DNA from 4 places in the Streptomyces sp. NPDC004561 genome. Region 3 is predicted to be linked to each of the others. Evidence: riboswitches for the same ligand, from Rfam matches in the RefSeq annotation. Region 3 holds a riboswitch; each other region holds the start of a gene.
The links. Region 3 has a riboswitch for cyclic di-AMP ahead of ACWEN3_RS12970 (M23 family metallopeptidase). Riboswitches for the same ligand answer to the same signal wherever they lie in the genome.
Positions count from the first base shown of each region.

Region 1 (2,193 bases), on a different contig from region 3:
CAGATATCCCAGGACGACTGGAACGCGTACGGGGGCACCCAGTACGCGTCCAGCGCCGACCAGGCCAGCCGCTCGCAGCAGATCGCCGTCGCCGAGAAGATCCTCGCCGACAAGGGCACGACCCCCTGGGCCACCTGCGCCCTGCTGTCCGGACTGACCTCGAACTCGGCGTCCGTGCACGTCGACCCGGGCGTCGGCGGCTCCGGTCACGGCCACGGTTCGGGTGACTCGTCCGGATCGGACGAGAACTCCGACTCGTCCGGCCTGTCGAATTCGTCCTCTTCGTCCGGCTCCGGCTCCGGCTCCGGCTCCGACGCCAACTCCGGCTCCGGCACCGGCACCGGCACCGGCCCCTCCTCCGGTCCGACCGCCACGCCGGTCCCCGGCCACGGCAAGGGCGCCACCAAGGATCCGGGCAAGACCACCGGCACTCCGGAGCAGAACGCCCCCAAGTCGGACAAGTCCGCCTTGCCCGGCAGTGGGACCCCGCAGGGGAGCGGTGACGCCTCCGCGACCATCCCGCCGGCCGACGACTCGGACAATTCCCAGCAGACCGGCGGTTCCTGGAGCCTGGTCGACACCGGCGCGCTCAGCAGTGGCGGACGGCACCGGGGTGGCAGTGCGGATGAAAGCACGTCAAACGGTCAGAACGACACCTCGCCGGCCCGGCACGCCTCCCGCGGGACGGACACCTACACCGTCCGCGAGGGCGACACCCTCGCCTCCATCGCCGACTCCCTTGGCGTCGACGGCGGATGGCGCGCGCTCTATGACGCCAACAAGAAGGCCATCGGCGCCGACCCCGACGACATCTCCGCCGGTCAGACCCTGGACGTGGGTGTGGAAAAGGGTGGAAAGTAGCGGGAGTTGACGCCCCGTTTCACGGCTAATGTCCGGTTCGGGGAAAGTGTGGGATGAGTCTCAGAAGCCCTGATCGTCTTTGAAATTCCCCGGATCACGTGTCTACGGTCAGGACCGCTCGTCATCACGAGCCCCGGCTGCCGCACACGCCGAATCCTGCCAGCGGCTGCCCGGGAACAGTCGTCGCTTCGAGCGCCGTGGGCAGGAGCGGGGGACCCAAGGTAAGTGCCGGGCCCGGTGGTTGACGCCGGACCGGCTGGGGGTGAAGCCGCACCTCGCGAAAGCGAGTGTGCGGCCGGGCAACTCAACCGGCCCGAACCCGACAGCTCACCTCGCAGGCGTCGGTGAGGGGATCGATCCATGCTGTTTTCCGGCAAGGGCAAGCACCGTCGTCCGTCCAAGGCCGTCCGCGCCGTCACGCTCGCCGGTGTCACCGGCGCCGTCGTCGCCGCCCCGCTGATGGCGGCCGGCAGCGCCTCCGCCGCCACCGCCTCCCAGTGGGACGCGGTCGCCCAGTGCGAGTCCGGCGGCAACTGGTCCATCAACACCGGCAACGGCTACTACGGCGGTCTGCAGTTCTCGGCCTCCACCTGGGCCGCGTACGGCGGCACCCAGTACGCCGCGCAGGCCAACGAGGCCGGCAAGGCGCAGCAGATAGCCGTCGCCGAGAAGGTCCTCGCCGCGCAGGGCAAGGGCGCCTGGCCGGTCTGCGGCACGGGCCTGTCCAGCAGCCCGTACAACGGCTCCGCCCCCACCACCTCGTCGAAGAGCACCTCGTCGAGCGCCGGCACCGCCACCCGCTCCACCGAGAAGCTGGCCGCCAACCGCTCCGCCAAGCGTCCGAGCGTGACCAAGACCGTCACCACCCCGACCGGCAAGAAGGTCAAGAAGGGCGACGGCGAGTACAAGGTCGTCACCGGTGACACCCTCAGCTCCATCGCCGCCGCGCACCACGTCCAGGGCGGCTGGGAGAAGCTGTTCGAGCTGAACAAGGGCATCGTCCAGAACGCCGACCTCATCTACCCGGGTCAGCAGCTGCACCTGAAGTGACATCCGGTTCCGGACGGACCCGCAGCACCCTCACACACCAGGCCCGCGCACTGAGGGCCGAGTGAGGGACCGTACCCCCGTCCCCACGGGCTCCCCGCCCCGGTGCGTGTTCCCCCGTACGCACCGGGGCGGGGTTTCTTCATGTCCGGAGCCGTCTCGGCGCCAGCCCCCGGCCCTTTCCCCGTTCTTCACCCGCGACCCCCTTTGTTCCGTGGGTGAACAATGGGTACCGTCTGCGTGTCCCTCCCCGTCCACGGGTCGGTCGGTCGGTGGCCGACGCCC
Region 1 is NZ_JBSGDB010000024.1:8,128-10,320, forward strand. Features, by position in the region: gene ACWEN3_RS05520 (transglycosylase family protein) at 1-861, shown strand, start outside; cyclic di-AMP (ydaO/yuaA leader) riboswitch at 1,045-1,217, shown strand; gene ACWEN3_RS05525 (transglycosylase family protein) at 1,222-1,911, shown strand.
Region 1: it holds a riboswitch for cyclic di-AMP, as region 3 does, so the genes downstream of both, ACWEN3_RS05525 (transglycosylase family protein) here and ACWEN3_RS12970 (M23 family metallopeptidase) in region 3, are expected to answer to the same signal.

Region 2 (2,193 bases), on a different contig from region 3:
CCGGTCGTGAGCGGACCGAACTGCGCCATCAGCTCGTCCTCAACCTCGCCCGCGAGGACGTCCAGCAGTACCTGTGGGAGCAGTTGGACGCCCTGCTCTCCAGCGCCCCTGTCGACTACGTGAAGTGGGACTTCAACCGCTGCTTCACCGACGCCGGCTGGCCCGGCGAGCCGTACCCGCAGCGGCTGTGGGTGGACCACGTCCGCGCCCTGTACGCCCTGCTGGACCGGCTGCGCGCCGCCCACCCCGGCGTCGCCTTCGAGTCCTGCTCGGGCGGTGGCGGCCGGATCGACCTCGGGGTGCTGAGCCGCACCGACCAGGTGTGGACCTCCGACAACACCGACCCGCTGGACCGGCTGGCCATCCAGCACGGGTTCAGCCAGATCCACCCCGCCCGGGTCATGGCGGCCTGGGTCACCGACAGCCCGAACACCCAGCTCAACGGCAGGGTCAGCTCGCTGCGGTTCCGCTTCGTCAGTGCCATGGCGGGCGTCCTCGGCGTCGGCGGCGACCTCACCGAGTGGAGCGACGGGGAGCTGGCCGAGGCCCGGCGATGGGTGGAGCTGTACAAGGAGATCCGGCCGCTCGTCCAGCGTGGCGACCAGTACCGGCTGCGGCCCCCGGCGGGCGGGCTGAGCGCCGTCCAGTACCTCCTGGAGGATGAGACCGTGGTCCTCGCCTGCCTCCAGGCGCAGAGCTACGGCGAGCCCGTGCCGGCCGTGCGGCTGCGCGGCCTCGACCCGGCGGCGTCGTACGAATGTCGCGAAACGGGTGAAGTGCACCGGGGTGCGGTGCTGCTGCACCACGGGCTGCACACCGGACTCAAGGGTGACCTGGATGCGACGGTTCTCCGGTTGTGCCGCATCTGAGTCGCCTGTCCTGAATCAGCTCCTTCATCACAACTCGCCACGTAATAACGGGGCATGGCGTGATGGGGCGTGATGAGGGTCATATTCGTGACCGTGTGTGCGCGTCGTGTCCGCGCAATCGCGGCGGGGAAATGGGGAATTCGCAGAACGGAGGGGCGGGGATGCACGCAGGGTGATGGTGTATTCCCGCATTCGATCATCCGGACCGCCGACGCCGGGAATCCACTGCTTGTTTCCGCGCGTCTTGCTCCCTTACGTTCACCCCGCATCCGGACGGAACGCCGAATCCTGCCGCCGCCCGGAGTCCCCACACACTTGACCCGCGTTCGGCAGGAGCGGGGGACCCACCAGGTACGACTGCCTGTCCGGTCTCCGCGACAGGCTAGGGGTGAAGCCGCGCACCGCGGCCGGGCCGCTCCAGCCCGAACCCGACAGCTGACCTCGCAGGCGTCGGAGAGGAATGCGCCATGCCCGGCAAGGGTAAGCACCGACGTCCCAAGACCCCGCGTTTTTCCCGCTCCATCGCCGTCGCCGGAACCGGTGGCGCCGCGCTGGCCCTCCCGCTCGTCGGGGCCACCGGGGCGCACGCCGCCACCACGGCCCAGCCGGTGACCGGAAAGGCCGTGCGGTCCCTCCCGGTGGCCGTGCAGAAAACCGTCGCCCAGCAGCCGAGCCGGACCCTGCGCACCTACACGGTCAAGTCCGGCGACTGCCTCTCGGTGATCGCCTACGAGCAGCACGTCCGCGGCGGCTGGCACCGGCTCTACGACGACAACCGGCAGGCCGTCGGCGTCGACCCGTCGCTGATCCACCCGGGCCTGAAGCTCACGCTCGGCGGCGAGGCCGCGCCGGCCCGCACCGAGACCGCCGCCCCGCAGCACTCCTCGGGCGCCCCGCAGCCCTCCGCCACGCACGCGGCCCCGCAGGTCCAGTCGACCCAGCAGGCCCAGCAGGCCCAGCAGGCCCCGCAGGTCACCTCCACCGGCTACACGCTCCCGGTGACCGGCGCCACCATCGGCACCAGGTACCACGTGGCCGGCGGCATGTGGTCCAGCGGCTACCACACGGGCGTCGACTTCGTCGTGCCGACCGGCACCCAGGTCAAGGCCGTCGCCGCGGGCACCGTCGTCAGCGCCGGCTGGGGCGGCGCCTACGGCAACCAGGTCGTCATCAGGCTGAACGACGGCTACTACGCCCAGTACGGCCACCTCTCCCGGCTCTCCGTCTGGGCCGGCCAGACGGTCACCGAGGGGCAGCAGCTCGGCCTGTCCGGCGCCACCGGCAACGTCACCGGCCCGCACCTGCACTTCGAGATCCGCACCAC
Region 2 is NZ_JBSGDB010000552.1:3,055-5,247, forward strand. Features, by position in the region: gene ACWEN3_RS40480 (alpha-galactosidase) at 1-869, shown strand, start outside; cyclic di-AMP (ydaO/yuaA leader) riboswitch at 1,172-1,334, shown strand; gene ACWEN3_RS40485 (M23 family metallopeptidase) at 1,337-2,193, shown strand, end outside.
Region 2: it holds a riboswitch for cyclic di-AMP, as region 3 does, so the genes downstream of both, ACWEN3_RS40485 (M23 family metallopeptidase) here and ACWEN3_RS12970 (M23 family metallopeptidase) in region 3, are expected to answer to the same signal.

Region 3 (2,193 bases):
CCTCGCTGCGCACCACCCTCGTCACCGGGCTCGCGTCTCTCGCCGCGATCTACGCCGTGCACGCCGAGGCGGGCCTCGACCCGGCCGTCGCCACCGTCACCGACCTGGTCACCGTGGCCACGGTCGCCCTGCTGGCCGTCGCCATCAACCGCGTGGTCCGCCGCGGCGACCGGCGGCTCGCCTCCGCCCGGGAGATCGCCGAGGCCGCCCAGCGGGCCGTGCTGCCGGAGCCGGCCGCGCGGATCGCCGGCCTCGACATCGCGGCCCGGTACGAGGCGGCCCAGCAGGACGCGTTCATCGGCGGCGACCTGTACGCCGTGCAGGACAGCCCGTACGGCGTCCGGCTGGTCGTCGGGGACGTGCGCGGCAAGGGCATGGGTGCGGTCGCCGCCGTGGCCGTGGTGATCGGGGCGTTCCGGGAGGCCGCCGAGCAGTAGGCCGACCTGGAGGCGGTGGCGCAGCGGCTGGAGCGGGCCCTCGCGCGCGAGGGCACCCGGCGGGACGTCGTCGACGCCTTCGAGGGGTTCACCACCGCCGTCCTCGTCGAACTCCCGCACGGCGAAGGGGTCGTACGGATCGTCAACCGCGGCCACCCGCCGCCGCTGCTGCTGCACGCCGACGGCTCCCTGCGCACCCTGGCCGGGCCCGAGGCCGCGCTGCCGCTCGGGATGGGCGATCTGGGCAGGTGGCCCGACCGCGCCCTGGAGGCCGGCTTCCCCGGCGGGGCCACCCTGCTGCTGTACACCGACGGCCTGTCCGAGGCCCGGGACGCCCACGGCCGGTTCTACGACCCCGAACGGCGGCTCGCCGGACGGGTCTTCCCCGGTCCCGGCGCGCTGCTCGGCCGGCTCGCCGAGGAGGTGCGGCGGCACTCCGGCGGCGGGATGGCGGACGACATGGCGCTGCTGGCCGTGCGACGCCCGTGACCGTCTTCACCCAGGGTGATCGGACGGAAGCCCTCCGCATAACATCTGAGTCACCATCAAAACCTGCGTGACTCATGAACCTTGGCCAACTCGCCCGGTTTGCAGGGATCCTGACCGGTAAGTCCGCGGCCGAAAGCCGTAATGATCAAGCGGAACGGCTTGGAAAGTGAGAGCCGGGTCTATTAACGTTCGATAACGCAGCGCGGTCGTCCCAGCCGTCACAAGAGGCGGCTCCGTGCGCACGCGCCGAATCCCGTAAGGGAACCGGGGAACCACCACCCTGGGGTGAATCACGCGGATACCGTCGTCGACTCGGTGAGCCGACGTCCGATATACGCGCGTAGGAGACCTTCCTGCTCCGAACCCGTCAGCTAACCCGGTAGGCGGAGGAAGGAAAGGAGCACGCCCGCGTGGCGTCCAACCGCCCTGCCCCAGAAGCCCCGTTCGTGCCGGCTCAGCGTGACTCCGAGTCCTTCGGCTACGGCTCCTTCCCCAGCGACGAGGGCCCCTGGGAGGAGTGGAACCCCACCGAGGACTCCGTCGCCCCGCTCCGCGGCCGGCACCGTGTCGCCAAGCAGCGCGGCGGCTTCGCGCGCAGCTCCACCGTCCTCGGCGTCGGCGTGATCGCCGCGGTCGGCGCGGGCGGCATGGCCAGCGCCAACACCGGCAAGCCCCCGGTCTCCATCTCCCTGCCGGACCTGTCCTCCGTGGAGCACCTCTTCGGCGGCGGCTCCTCCGACGCGCACAAGGCCACGACCGACACCGCGCTCAGCAACGTCGGCCGGACGGCCACCGACAGCGGCAAGAGCACCGGCGCCGGCGAGGCGCTGCGCAACCGGATCATGGCCCAGGCCGACAGGCAGCAGGGCCAGGCCGACAGCAGGGCCACCGCCGCCGCGCTCGCCGCCGGCGAGAAGCAGACCGCCGAGACGGCCGCCCAGGCGGAGAAGGACGCCGCCGCCAAGGCCGCCGACGCCAAGAAGCAGGCGGAGGCCGACGCCCGGCAGGCGGCCGCCGACGCCAAGAAGGCGGCCGAGGCCAAGCGGCTCGCCGAGCTGGCCAAGGAGTACACGCTCCCGGTCGTCTCGTACACGATCACCGGCACCTTCGGGCAGCCCGGCGCCATGTGGGCCTCCGGCTACCACACAGGCCTCGACTTCGCCGCCCCCACCGGCACCCTCATCAAGGCCGTCCACAGCGGCACCGTCACCCAGGCAGGCTGGGCGGGCGCCTACGGCTACCGCACGGTCGTCACCCTGGACGACGG
Region 3 is NZ_JBSGDB010000073.1:22,621-24,813, reverse strand. Features, by position in the region: partial or broken gene ACWEN3_RS12975 (PP2C family protein-serine/threonine phosphatase) at 1-926, shown strand, start outside; cyclic di-AMP (ydaO/yuaA leader) riboswitch at 1,161-1,327, shown strand; gene ACWEN3_RS12970 (M23 family metallopeptidase) at 1,337-2,193, shown strand, end outside.

Region 4 (2,193 bases), on a different contig from region 3:
GCAAGCCTTCCTCGACAGCCGCCAATCCGGCCTGGACATCGGCTTCCAGAGCCTGGTCCCGCACGCTCAGCCCGAACGGCCCGACGACGGTCACGAGGGGTCTCCTGTCTGCTGGTGTCTGCTGGCGCTTACACGGTTTGTCGATAGGTCGCTGCCATCACTCAAGTCAGCGTATCCGGTCCTGTTTCGATCACCGATAGCGCCCACGGCTCCAGCCCAGACGGCATCGATCATGACCGGCACCTTTTTGATCATCCGGTAAGAACGGACATTCATCGACTAACCAGGCATCAGAGAGCTTTGTATCGAATCGGCAAATAGATGGAGTAACCCCGCATCTCGGGTGAGCCCACCCCGACGTACACCCGAGTGGCCCCATCCCCCCACCTCCCTCCACGCTCCGGCCACTACGAGAACGACGGACACGGCGTCAGTGGTTCCACCGCACCCACACCCCCGGGCCGGGTCGCCCGAATCGCCCATGTCCGAATTAGCGCCATTTGCTATTTCGTGAATTGGGTCACGCGCGCTCATCGGAGCGCCCGGCCGCCCTGCCGGGCGTTCTCCCCCTGCGCCTCGGCGAGTTGAGGGTTGGCAACCGCAAAGGATCAAGTACCCCATACGGCACAGACCAAGGTCAAATAGTGCGTTGTGTGAATCAGGCACTTGTTCCCGACATGTGCTCTCGCATACGTTCCCGACCCGTCGGGCGGACGCCGAATCCTGCCGCCGCCCACGTAACCCATCGACGAACTCATTCGCACGGCAGGAGCGGGGGACCCAGGTAAGTCGCCGGACCGGACGGCACATGTCGCGCCGGAACGGCTTGGGGTTAAGTCGTGTCCCTTCAGGACACGGCCGGGCACCTCCCAGCCCGAACCCGACAGCTCACCTCGCAGGCGCCGGAGAGGAACACCCCCATGCCTGCTGCCGCTCAGTCCCGCCGCACCCGCCTCGTCCGCATGATCGCCGTCGCCGGTACCGGTGCCGCCGTTCTCGCCATGCCGCTCATCGGAGCGACCAGCGCCGCCGCGGCCACCACCGCGGCCCCGACGGTCTCCACCACCCCCGCCGGCTACCCGAACAACCTCAACGGCTGGATCCGCGAGTCGCTCGCGATCATGGCCCAGAAGGGCATCCCCGGCTCCTACAACGGCATCTACCGCAACGTCATGCGGGAGTCCTCGGGCAACCCGAACGCCATCAACCTGTGGGACTCCAACGCGGCCAAGGGCATCCCGTCCAAGGGCCTGCTCCAGGTCATCGACCCGACGTTCAACGCGTACCACGTGGCCGGAACCTCGTTCAACATCTACGACCCGGTCGCCAACATCACCGCCGCCTGCAACTACGCGGCCGCGCGCTACGGGTCGATCGACCACGTCAACAGCGCCTACTGATCGGCGCTCGCGGCAGGCACTACTGATATCCCGGCCAGTCGGTCGGGAACAGTCTTTCGAGGACGACGGCGATGCCGTCGTCCTCGTTCGACGAGGTGACCTCATCCGCGACGGCCTTGAGTTCCGCGTGGGCGTTGGCCATGGCGACCCCGTGTCCGGCCCAGTCGAACATCGGGATGTCGTTCGGCATGTCCCCGAACGCCAGGGCCCGTTCGGCACCGATCCCCAGCCGCTCGGCGGCCAGCGCCAGCCCGGTCGCCTTGGTCACCCCGCACGGCTGGAGTTCCACCGTCCCCGGCCCCGACATGGTGACCGTCGCCAGCGAACCCACCACCCCGCGCGCGATGGCCGCCAACTCGTCGTCCGGCACCGTGGCGTGGCGCAGCAGCACCTTGCTGATGGGCTCGCCCCACAGGTCGTCGCGCCGGTCCACCCGTACCGCGGGCAGGGTCGGGTGGGGCATCAGATAGCCGGGTTCGATCAGCGTGAGCCCGTCCACGCCGTCCTGGTCGACCGCCGCGTACACCTGCCCCACCTCGGCCTCGATCTTGCCGAGCGCGGTCTCGGCCAGCTCCCGGTCCAGCCGGACCGACCACAACAGGCGGTCGGCCCCGGCGTCGTAGACCTGCGCGCCCTGCCCGCACACCGCGAGCCCCGTGCAGCCGAGGTCCGCCAGCAGGGGCCGCACCCTGGGGGCCGGGCGGCCGGTCACCACCAGGTGCCTGGCACCGGCCCGCCCCACCCGCGCGAGCGCGGCGAGCGACCGTTCGGAGACGGTGTCGTCGCCACGCAG
Region 4 is NZ_JBSGDB010000044.1:3,209-5,401, forward strand. Features, by position in the region: gene ACWEN3_RS08835 (polyprenyl synthetase family protein) at 1-94, opposite strand, end outside; cyclic di-AMP (ydaO/yuaA leader) riboswitch at 737-915, shown strand; gene ACWEN3_RS08840 (transglycosylase SLT domain-containing protein) at 921-1,400, shown strand; gene ACWEN3_RS08845 (HAD family hydrolase) at 1,420-2,193, opposite strand, start outside.
Region 4: it holds a riboswitch for cyclic di-AMP, as region 3 does, so the genes downstream of both, ACWEN3_RS08840 (transglycosylase SLT domain-containing protein) here and ACWEN3_RS12970 (M23 family metallopeptidase) in region 3, are expected to answer to the same signal.